Regions from separate parts of the Allobosea sp. GW823-FHT01F03 genome, predicted to be linked through region 1. Evidence: predicted binding sites of a transcription regulator. Region 1 holds the regulator's gene; the other holds the start of a gene.
What was found. The regulator LexA, encoded in region 1, represses DNA repair genes until DNA is damaged. The targets are predictions, from matches to a motif close to TGTTCNNNNTGTGTTCNG.

Region 1 (4,598 bases):
GGCGCTTGCGCGTCTCGGCGGACCAGACACCGTCTATGTCGGGCATCCGCTGATCGAGCGGCTCGCGGAACTGCGCCCTGGGCCGGATGAGGCCAGGGTTCGGGCCGACGCGCAGGCGCCGCTTATCCTCGTCCTGCCGGGCAGCCGTGGCTCCGAGATCCGCCACCTCATGCCCGCCTTCGGCGAGACGATCGCGCGCATCGCCCGGGCATTGCCGCGGGCACGCTTCGTCTTGCCGGCCGTGCCGCGTCTGGTCGAAGCCATTACCGGGATCGTCGCAAGCTGGCCCGTGAAACCCGAGATCGTGACGGGGGAGGCGGCCAAGCTCGCGGCCTTCCGTCAGGCGCGCGCGGCACTCGCCGCCTCCGGAACGGTGACGCTCGAGCTCGCCCTGGCGCAGGTGCCGACCGTCGCCGCCTATCGTGGTGCCGGCTGGGAGGCGGCGCTGGCCCGCCGCCTGATCAAGCTGCCGACGGTCATCCTGCCGAACCTCATTCTCGGCGAGAACGTCGTTCCCGAGTTCATCCAGGACGATGTGACGCCGGACGCGCTGGCCCTGGCTCTCACCGCGGTGATCGGCGACGGTGCGGCGCGCGACCGCCAGCTCGACGGTTTCGCCGCGCTCGAGCACAGGATGCGCAGCGCCGGCCCGAGCCCGGCCGCCAATGCCGTCGATGCGGCGCTGGCGCTGCTGCGGCAGCAGCCGGCATCGTAGCGCGGGATCGCCGAATTCGCCGCGGATCGGCAGTCCGCGGCGGTCAAGCCCACTGCCGCGACGGCCATCATCGTGCCCGGAATCGCCGGCCTGAGCTCTATCGCCGCTCCGTCTCTTCTTGCTGCCTTGTTCTCCGCAAAGCTTCGCGTGCAAGGAGAAGGACAGCTTTCACGCCCTGCAAGAGCGTGCTGAACCTCTCTTGCGGAACACATGGCGAACAGGTATGTTGTTCGTGCTTTGTTTCGATTCCGATGCGAAAGGCTGGGCGGCGAGATCATGCTGACACGCAAACAGTTCGAACTGCTTCGCTTCATCCATGAACGCCTGCGCGAATCCGGCGTCCCGCCCTCCTTCGACGAGATGAAGGATGCGCTCGATCTGCGCTCCAAATCCGGCATTCACCGGTTGATCATGGCGCTGGAGGAGCGCGGCTTCATTCGCCGGCTACCGAACCGCGCCCGGGCACTCGAAGTCATCAAGATGCCGGACGGAATCGGCGGTGCGCCGGGGCAGCGCGCCCGTTTCAGCCCGTCCATCGTGCAGGGGGGGCTCGGCCAGACTCCGCCTGCCCCAGCCGCCAACCTCGCCAAGCCGCGCCCCGCCACCGCTGAGGAGAACGGACGCACGACCGTTTCCATCCCGGTGATGGGTCGAATCGCCGCTGGCACGCCGATCTCGGCGATCCAGGATCGCAGCCACAGCGTCTCCATGCCGGCCGACATGCTCGGCGGCGGCGAGCACTACGCGCTGGAGGTCCGCGGCGACTCGATGATCGAGGCCGGCATTCTCGACGGCGACACCGTCGTCATCCGCAAGCAGGACACCGCCAACACCGGCGACATCATCGTCGCCCTGATCGATGACGAGGAGGCGACGCTGAAGCGCCTGCGCAAGCGCGGCTCCTCGATTGCCCTGGAGGCCGCCAACCCGGCCTACGAGACCCGCGTGCTCGGCCCGGATCGCGTCAAGATCCAGGGTCGGCTCGTCAATCTGATGCGGCGCTACTGAAGCAACCCGCTGTCCTCCGCCTGCTCCGCCGTTGCAGCGGCGGGTAGCGAGGTGGCAGGGGCGCGTCCCGGCTCCGGTGACGAAGGCGCGGCGACGGGAGCAGGCCGGGCCCGGGTCCAGGGCCGCAGGCGCGTCGCGTCCTCGGCGGTGTAGGAGCGCCAGTTTCCACCAGGCGAGGAGCCCAGCGCCGTCGCCCCGTCACGCGTGAGCGCAGCCCGGTCGATCAGCCGGGCGGTGCAGCTGCCATTGGCATGGAGCGGCGTCACGACGAGATCGGCGCGCAGGCAATCCTCGACGATAGCGATGCGGTCGCGAGTGTAGGCGACTTTGCGGCCGTCCCTGAGGCGGATCACGCAGCCGCGCGCATCGCAGGCGGCGCCTTCTCGCAAGGCCGGATCGTCCGGGGAGCGGGAATCCCCGTCGGCATGGAGCCATTGCGCCAGGACGAAACGGCTCGGCTTGCCTGCGAGGACGAGCCGCCCTTCGGGGCCGCGTACCAGAATGCCGGAACCGTCGCGCTCGATCAGGATGTCCGGCCGCGTCGGGTCCGTGGCGAGCGCCAGACCGGCGCAGAGCGGCAGTGCCGCCAGGTAGCGCAAGGCCGTCGTCCACAAGGTCAGCCAGAGCAGCGCCAGGGCGAACAGGGCGAGCGCCAGGGCGTCGAAGGCCGGCAGCACCACTGTCGAGCGCTCGATCCCGGCAACCCAGTGGGCGAGCCGCAGGACGAGGCCGGAGGCCCAGCCCATCAGGGCCCAGGCGGGCCAGTCGAGCCCGAAGGGATAGGCCAGCACGCCGAAGACCGCGGCCGGCATGACGATCAACGAGACGAAAGGCAAAGCGAGCGCGTTGCCGAGCAGGCCGAACGGGTTGAAGGTCTGGAAATGATAGACGCCGAAGGGTGCCGTCGCCGCCGTCGCCAGCAAGGTGGTGACGACGATGCCGACTGCGGAGAGCCAGAGCGGCCGCAAGGGCCAGGGCCAGCTCGCAGCGGCCGGGTCGGGTGAGCGCTCCTGCCAGCGCTCGGCGAAGGCGATCAGCGCGGCGACCGCGCCGAAAGACATCTGGAAGCTCGGCCCGAGCAGCGCCTCGGGCTCGCGCAGCAGCACGATGATCGCGGCGAGAGCGAGATTGCGCATGCTGAGGGCCGGCCGGTCGACCAGGATGGCGCCGAGCATCACCAGGGTCATGATCAAGGAGCGGACCGTCGCGACCTCGGCACCCGAGAAAACGCAATAGGCGGTGGCGCCGAACATGGCGGCGAGTGCGGCGAGCTTCTTGATCGGCCAGAAGAGGGCGAGGCCGGGCGACAGCGCCAGCAGCGCCCGTGCCAGCCAGAAGATCGTGCCGGCCGCCAGAACCATGTGCAGGCCGGAGATCGAGACGATGTGGTAGATGCCGGCGGCGCGCAGATCGTCATTGGTCGGTTCGGTGATCAGGCCGCGCTTGCCGGTCACCAGGGCGGCCGCCATCGCGCCCGCCTGCCCGCCGCCGATCGTGGCGATGCGCTCGGTCAGCGCATTGCGCGCCTGGTCGATGGCGATGCTCCAGGCGAGCTGCCGCGACGGCCGAGAAGGCGCCGGTGCCAGCGCGACCTTTCCGGCAATGCTGCCGACCGCGCCGATGCCGCGGAAGAAGGCGTCGCGGGCGAAGTCATAGCCGCCGGGACGCGCCGGTCCAGGCGGCGGCAGGAGCCGCGCGGTCGCCACGATGTGATCGCCGGGCTTCAAGGTCGTCGCGATGGTGCTGACGCGGACGCGCCTCGGGCGCTGCTGCGGTTCGACGCCCGGCAGGGCGGTGACCAGGACGACCAGACGGACGCCCTTCTCGCGCTGCTCCAGCGTCTCGACGAAACCGGTGATCTTGCCGACATGGAGCCGGGAGAGCGCCGGTGCCGCGATGCTCGCCGCCCGCCAGGCTCCGGCGCCGAAGCCGGCAAAGAGTGCGCCTAGCGCGACACAGACGAGCATGGCGCGGCGCCTGTGGCGCAATAGCAGCGCGGCGAGCGCGGACAGGGCGAGGCCGGCCAGCGGCGCCGCCGGGCTCGGCTCGCGATCGGCGAGGAAATACAGGACGACGCCGAGCCCGAGCGGCACCGGAAGCCAGTTGAAGAGGCGCCGCCGCTCGATCTCGGTTTCGAGCATGGCGCGGAGCGGGGCGTACCAGTTCGACGGGGTCCACACCGGGCTCAGCGACAGCCGATACGCCCACCTTGCCCCACCCCGCCAGGCGAGGGCGCGCGCGGAGGCCTTTCGGCGACGCCCGGGCGGTGCGGAAAGCATCGGCCTCCCTTTCGCCACCGGAACAGGAAGACGCTTAACGGCGGCCGCAAAGCCATGTTACAGCGACCGCGCCGGTTGTCAGCCCCGGCCGAGACCGCCCATGAGCCGGCTCTCGCCCTTCATCCGCCCGTTCCGTCGGAGTCCTTCTTCATGAGCGATGAGGTCGTCACGCGCTTTGCGCCGTCGCCTACCGGATTCCTCCATATCGGTGGCGCCCGCACCGCCCTGTTCAACTGGCTCTATGCCCGCCGCCATGGTGGCAAGATGCTGCTGCGCATCGAGGATACCGATCGCGAACGCTCGACCGATGCCGCCATCGCCGCGATTCTCGACGGCCTGTCCTGGCTCGGTCTCGATTGGGACGGGCAGACCGTCTACCAGTTCCAGCGTGCCGCCCGGCATCGCGAGGTCGCTGAGCAGATGCTCGCAGCCGGCAAGGCCTATTATTGCTATGCGACCCCGCAGGAACTCGACGAGATGCGCGAGAAGGCCAAGGCCGAGGGCCGGCCGATGCGCTATGACGGGCGCTGGCGCGACCGCGATCCGGCGACCGCACCGGCCGGCGCCAAGCCGGTCATTCGCCTGAAGGCCGAGCA
Region 2 (4,598 bases), 820 kb from region 1:
CTGCATCCTGGTCTTCACCATGCTCTTCGCGATCTACTGCTACGCACTGGAACTGGAGCGCCTCGGCGCGGCCTGGCAGAAGCCGCCGGCGCAGACCGGGCCAGAGCATCCCGAGAGGCCCGCAGGCTAGCGCCCACCCTCGCCTCAGCCCGAATTGCGGTCCCGCTGTCGCCGGCCCGACAGCCATGCCAGCCAGGCGCGCCCCCGCTCCCGAACGGCGCGCACCAGCGCTGCCGCCCGGCGCCAGGCGGCCGACGCCTTGACCCGCTCGACGACGACCTCCCGGATCCGATCCAGCCAGGCCATGCAGCGCGCGAACCAGCCGATTGTCAGCAATTGCGCGCGCCCGGCATGGTAGATGCGCTCGACCAGCAGGAAGCTCGTCAGATGGCCGATCGCCATCAGCACGATGCCGCCGAACCAGGCGCCGCGCGCCAGCAAGACGAGCGAGAGCAGCTTCAGCGGCTCTGCCACGGCAAAAGGCACAGCCAGCAGGGCGAGCACGCCATAGGGCGGCAGGCGACCGATCGCCGCCTCGATCCGGGCGACGATCCGGAACGCGCCGAACCAGGCCAGAAGCGGCCGGTAGAGCGGCCGCGCCAGCTCGTCGAGCACGATGACGAGGGCGACGACGAGATCGACCGGGACGAGCAGGAGACGAAAGAGACGGGTGCGCATCGGCGGGCGAGCTCTACTGGCCGGATGCTGTCGTCCTAGAGGAGGCCCGCGACGCTGGGAACCGGATTTCCCCAATTGGCCGACGCAAATGGCCGGAATTGCCCAGGTCTTGTCCCGCGGGTTGTGATAGCAAGATCGGCACGGCTCGGTTGCACGATCACTCCCGGTCGCTGCGCCCTGTTCCGAGCCTGCGGCTCGCTCCGTTCCAAAGGGGACAACGAGATGAAGACGCTTTCGCTCCTGGGCCTGGCCCTGCTCACAGCTTCCGTCCTGGCAGGCTGCCAGACTTCGCAGTCGCGGCAGGCGCAACTGGCCTCGATCTGCGCCGATCCGGTCAATCGCGCGCCAAAGTCCTTCTATTACTCCGAGTGCCAGACGCTCTACCCGTCATCGGATCAAGCCCTGCAGAAGGATTATCTTCTCGGCGCCCCCACGGGCGACTAGCGCGGCACCCCGGAACGAACGGCACGATGCATCCTGCACCGGCGAGCCTGCCCGGCGCGCCGGCCCGCGCCGGCTTTTCACGTCGCAACGCGCTCCCGAACAGGCCTGCCGGCACAATTCGACAGGAACAAAAAAAGAACTTGCGCATAAGAACAAACAGTGACCATAGTCGCTGATCGGCGCGATTGAGATGTCCCCGCGCCCCTGCCATAAGGAGCGCACGTCGTGAATCAGGCGAATCTCAAGCTCGTGGAAGGCTCTTCGATGGACAAGGCCAAGGCGCTCGACGCGGCGCTCTCGCAGATCGAACGGGCGTTCGGCAAGGGCTCGATCATGCGCCTGGGCAAGAACCAGCAGGCAATCGAGATCGAGACCATTTCGACCGGCTCGCTGGGTCTCGACATCGCGCTCGGCGTCGGCGGCCTGCCCAAGGGCCGCGTCATCGAAATCTACGGGCCGGAATCCTCCGGCAAGACCACGCTCGCTTTGCACACCATCGCCGAAGCCCAGAAGAAGGGCGGCGTCTGTGCCTTCGTCGATGCCGAGCACGCGCTCGACCCGGTCTATGCCCGCAAGCTCGGCGTCAATCTCGACGATCTCCTGATCTCGCAGCCGGACACCGGCGAGCAGGCGCTCGAGATCACCGACACGCTCGTCCGCTCCGGCGCCATCGACGTGCTCGTGGTCGACTCGGTCGCCGCGCTGACGCCGCGCGCCGAGATCGAGGGCGAGATGGGCGACGTCCAGCCCGGCCTCCAGGCCCGCCTGATGAGCCAGGCGCTGCGCAAGCTGACGGCGTCGATCTCGCGCTCGAACTGCATGGTCATCTTCATCAACCAGATCCGCATGAAGATCGGCGTGATGTACGGCTCGCCGGAGACCACCACCGGCGGCAATGCCCTGAAATTCTATGCCTCGGTCCGCCTCGACATCCGCCGCGTCTCGACCCTGAAGGAGCGCGACGAGGCGACCGGAAACCAGGTCCGCGTCAAGGTCGTCAAGAACAAGGTCGCACCGCCCTTCAAGCAGGTCGAGTTCGACATCATGTTCGGCGAGGGCATCTCGAAGGTCGGCGAGCTGATCGATCTCGGCGTCAAGGCCGGCATGGTCGAGAAATCGGGCTCCTGGTTCTCCTTCGACAGCCAGCGCCTCGGTCAGGGCCGCGAGAACGCCAAGTCCTTCCTCAAGGCCAATCCGGACGTGGCCGGCAGGATCGAAGCCACCATCCGGCAGAATTCCGGCCTCGTCGCCGACCGTATCCTCGATCAGGCCGATCCGACGGCCGAGGATCTCGACGAGGGCGAGGCCTGAGCAGGCCCCTGCTCCGACGCGTTGATCGGAACGATACGAGACGGGCGGCGCGAGCCGTCCGTTTCTTTTTGACTCCACCCCCTTGTCGGGGGCATTGCCGGAGCTGGCGTTTCTGGACAGTAGCGGCGGTGCTGACTAGAACCTCTCACCCTTTCCGGCTGCGCCGGCCCCTTGCCAGAGAACCAGAGCCAAGATTGCGATGAGCGGCGTCAACGAGATCCGGTCGACCTTCCTCGACTACTTCAAGGGCCAGGGCCATGAGGTCGTGCCGTCGAGCCCGCTCGTGCCGCGCAACGACCCGACGCTGATGTTCGCCAATTCCGGCATGGTGCAGTTCAAGAACGTCTTCACCGGCCAGGAGAAGCGTCCCTATGTCCGCGCCACCACGGCGCAGAAATGCGTGCGCGCCGGTGGCAAGCACAACGATCTCGACAATGTCGGCTACACCGCCCGCCATCACACCTTCTTCGAGATGCTGGGGAACTTCTCCTTCGGCGACTATTTCAAGGAACAGGCGATCAACCACGCCTGGACCCTGGTCACGCGCGAATTCGGCCTGCCCAAGGAGAAGCTGACGGTCACCGTCTACTCCGAAGACGACGAGGCGCACGGGCTCTGGAAGAAGATCGCCGGCCTGCCGGACTCCCGGATCATCCGGATTTCGACCTCCGACAATTTCTGGCGCATGGGCGACACCGGCCCCTGCGGACCTTGTTCCGAGATTTTCTACGACCATGGCGATCATATTCCCGGCGGCCCTCCGGGCTCGCCCGACGAGGATGGCGACCGCTTCATCGAGATCTGGAACCTCGTTTTCATGCAGTACGAGGAGGCTGCCGGCGGCATCAGGACCAACCTGCCCCGGCCCTCGATCGACACCGGCATGGGACTGGAGCGCATCGCCGCCGTGCTCCAGGGCACGCATGACAATTACGCGATCGATCTCTTCGCCGCCCTGATCCGGGCCGTCGCCGATCTGACCAACGTCCCCTCCGACGGGCCGATGGCGGCCAGCCACCGCGTCATCGCCGACCATCTGCGCTGCTCGGCCTTCCTGATCGCCGATGGCGTGCTGCCTTCGAACGAAGGTCGCGGCTATGTGCTGCGCCGGATCATGCGCCGCGGCATGCGCCATGCGCAGCTGCTCGGTGCCAAGGAGCCGCTGCTGCACAAGCTGGTGCCGGTGCTGACCCGCGAAATGGGTCGCGCCTATCCCGAGCTGGTCCGCGCCGAGGCGCTGATCACCGAGACGCTGAAGCTCGAGGAGAGCCGTTTCCGCACCACTCTGGCGCGCGGCCTCTCGATCCTCGACCAGGAATCGCAAGGGCTCGGCTCCGGCGACAAGCTGCGTGGCGACGTCGCCTTCACCCTCTACGACACCTATGGCTTCCCGCTCGACCTGACGCAGGACGCCCTGCGCGCCCGCGGCGTCGGCGTCGATGTCGAGGGCTTCGACGCCGCCATGCAGCAGCAGAAGGCCAAGGCCCGCGCCGCCTGGGCCGGCACCGGCGAGGCCGCGACCGAAAAGCTCTGGTTCCCGCTGCGCGAGCGCATCGGCGCCACCGAATTCCTCGGCTACGACACCGAGAGCGCCGAAGGCGTGGTCACGGCCCTGGTCCGCGACAATGCCGAGGTCGAAGTGTTGAAGGCCGGCGAGAGCGGCCTCGCCGTCCTGAACCAGACCCCGTTCTACGGCGAGTCCGGCGGCCAGGTCGGCGATACCGGCACGATCTCCGGCCCCGGCTTCAGCGCCGAGGTCTCCGACGTCCAGAAGAAGCTGGGCGAGGTCTTCGCCCATGCGGTCAAGGTCACCTCAGGCGAGATCAGGCTCGGCGCCCCCGCCGAGCTGACCGTCGACCATGCCCGCCGCACCGCGATCCGCGCCAACCATTCGGCGACGCATCTGCTGCACGAGGCCTTGCGTCTCGTGCTCGGCGACCATGTCGCCCAGAAGGGCTCGCTGGTCTCGGCCGACCGGCTGCGCTTCGACTTCTCGCACCCCAAGCCGATCTCCGAGGAGGAGCTCGCCCGGGTCGAGGAGCTCGCCAACGCGATCGTGCTGCGCAACGAGCCGGTGACGACGCGCCTGATGAGTGTCGACGAGGCGATCGCCTCGGGCGCCCGCGCGCTTTTCGGCGAGAAATATGGCGACGAGGTCCGCGTCG

Region 2: a site for LexA is predicted at 1,246-1,263, ahead of recA (recombinase RecA). Genes of this name have one in related genera too.

Annotation. Positions count from the first base shown of each region.
Region 1 covers NZ_CM179505.1:3,306,158-3,310,755, reverse strand. Annotated here, with positions in the region: gene lpxB (lipid-A-disaccharide synthase) at 1-715, shown strand, start outside; gene lexA (transcriptional repressor LexA) at 992-1,723, shown strand; gene AC3RCC_RS15855 (ComEC/Rec2 family competence protein) at 1,717-3,903, opposite strand; gene gltX (glutamate--tRNA ligase) at 4,153-4,598, shown strand, end outside.
Region 2 covers NZ_CM179505.1:2,482,852-2,487,449, reverse strand. Annotated here, with positions in the region: gene AC3RCC_RS11835 (hypothetical protein) at 1-130, shown strand, start outside; gene AC3RCC_RS11830 (hypothetical protein) at 145-678, opposite strand; gene AC3RCC_RS11825 (hypothetical protein) at 901-1,122, shown strand; gene recA (recombinase RecA) at 1,348-2,433, shown strand; gene alaS (alanine--tRNA ligase) at 2,633-4,598, shown strand, end outside.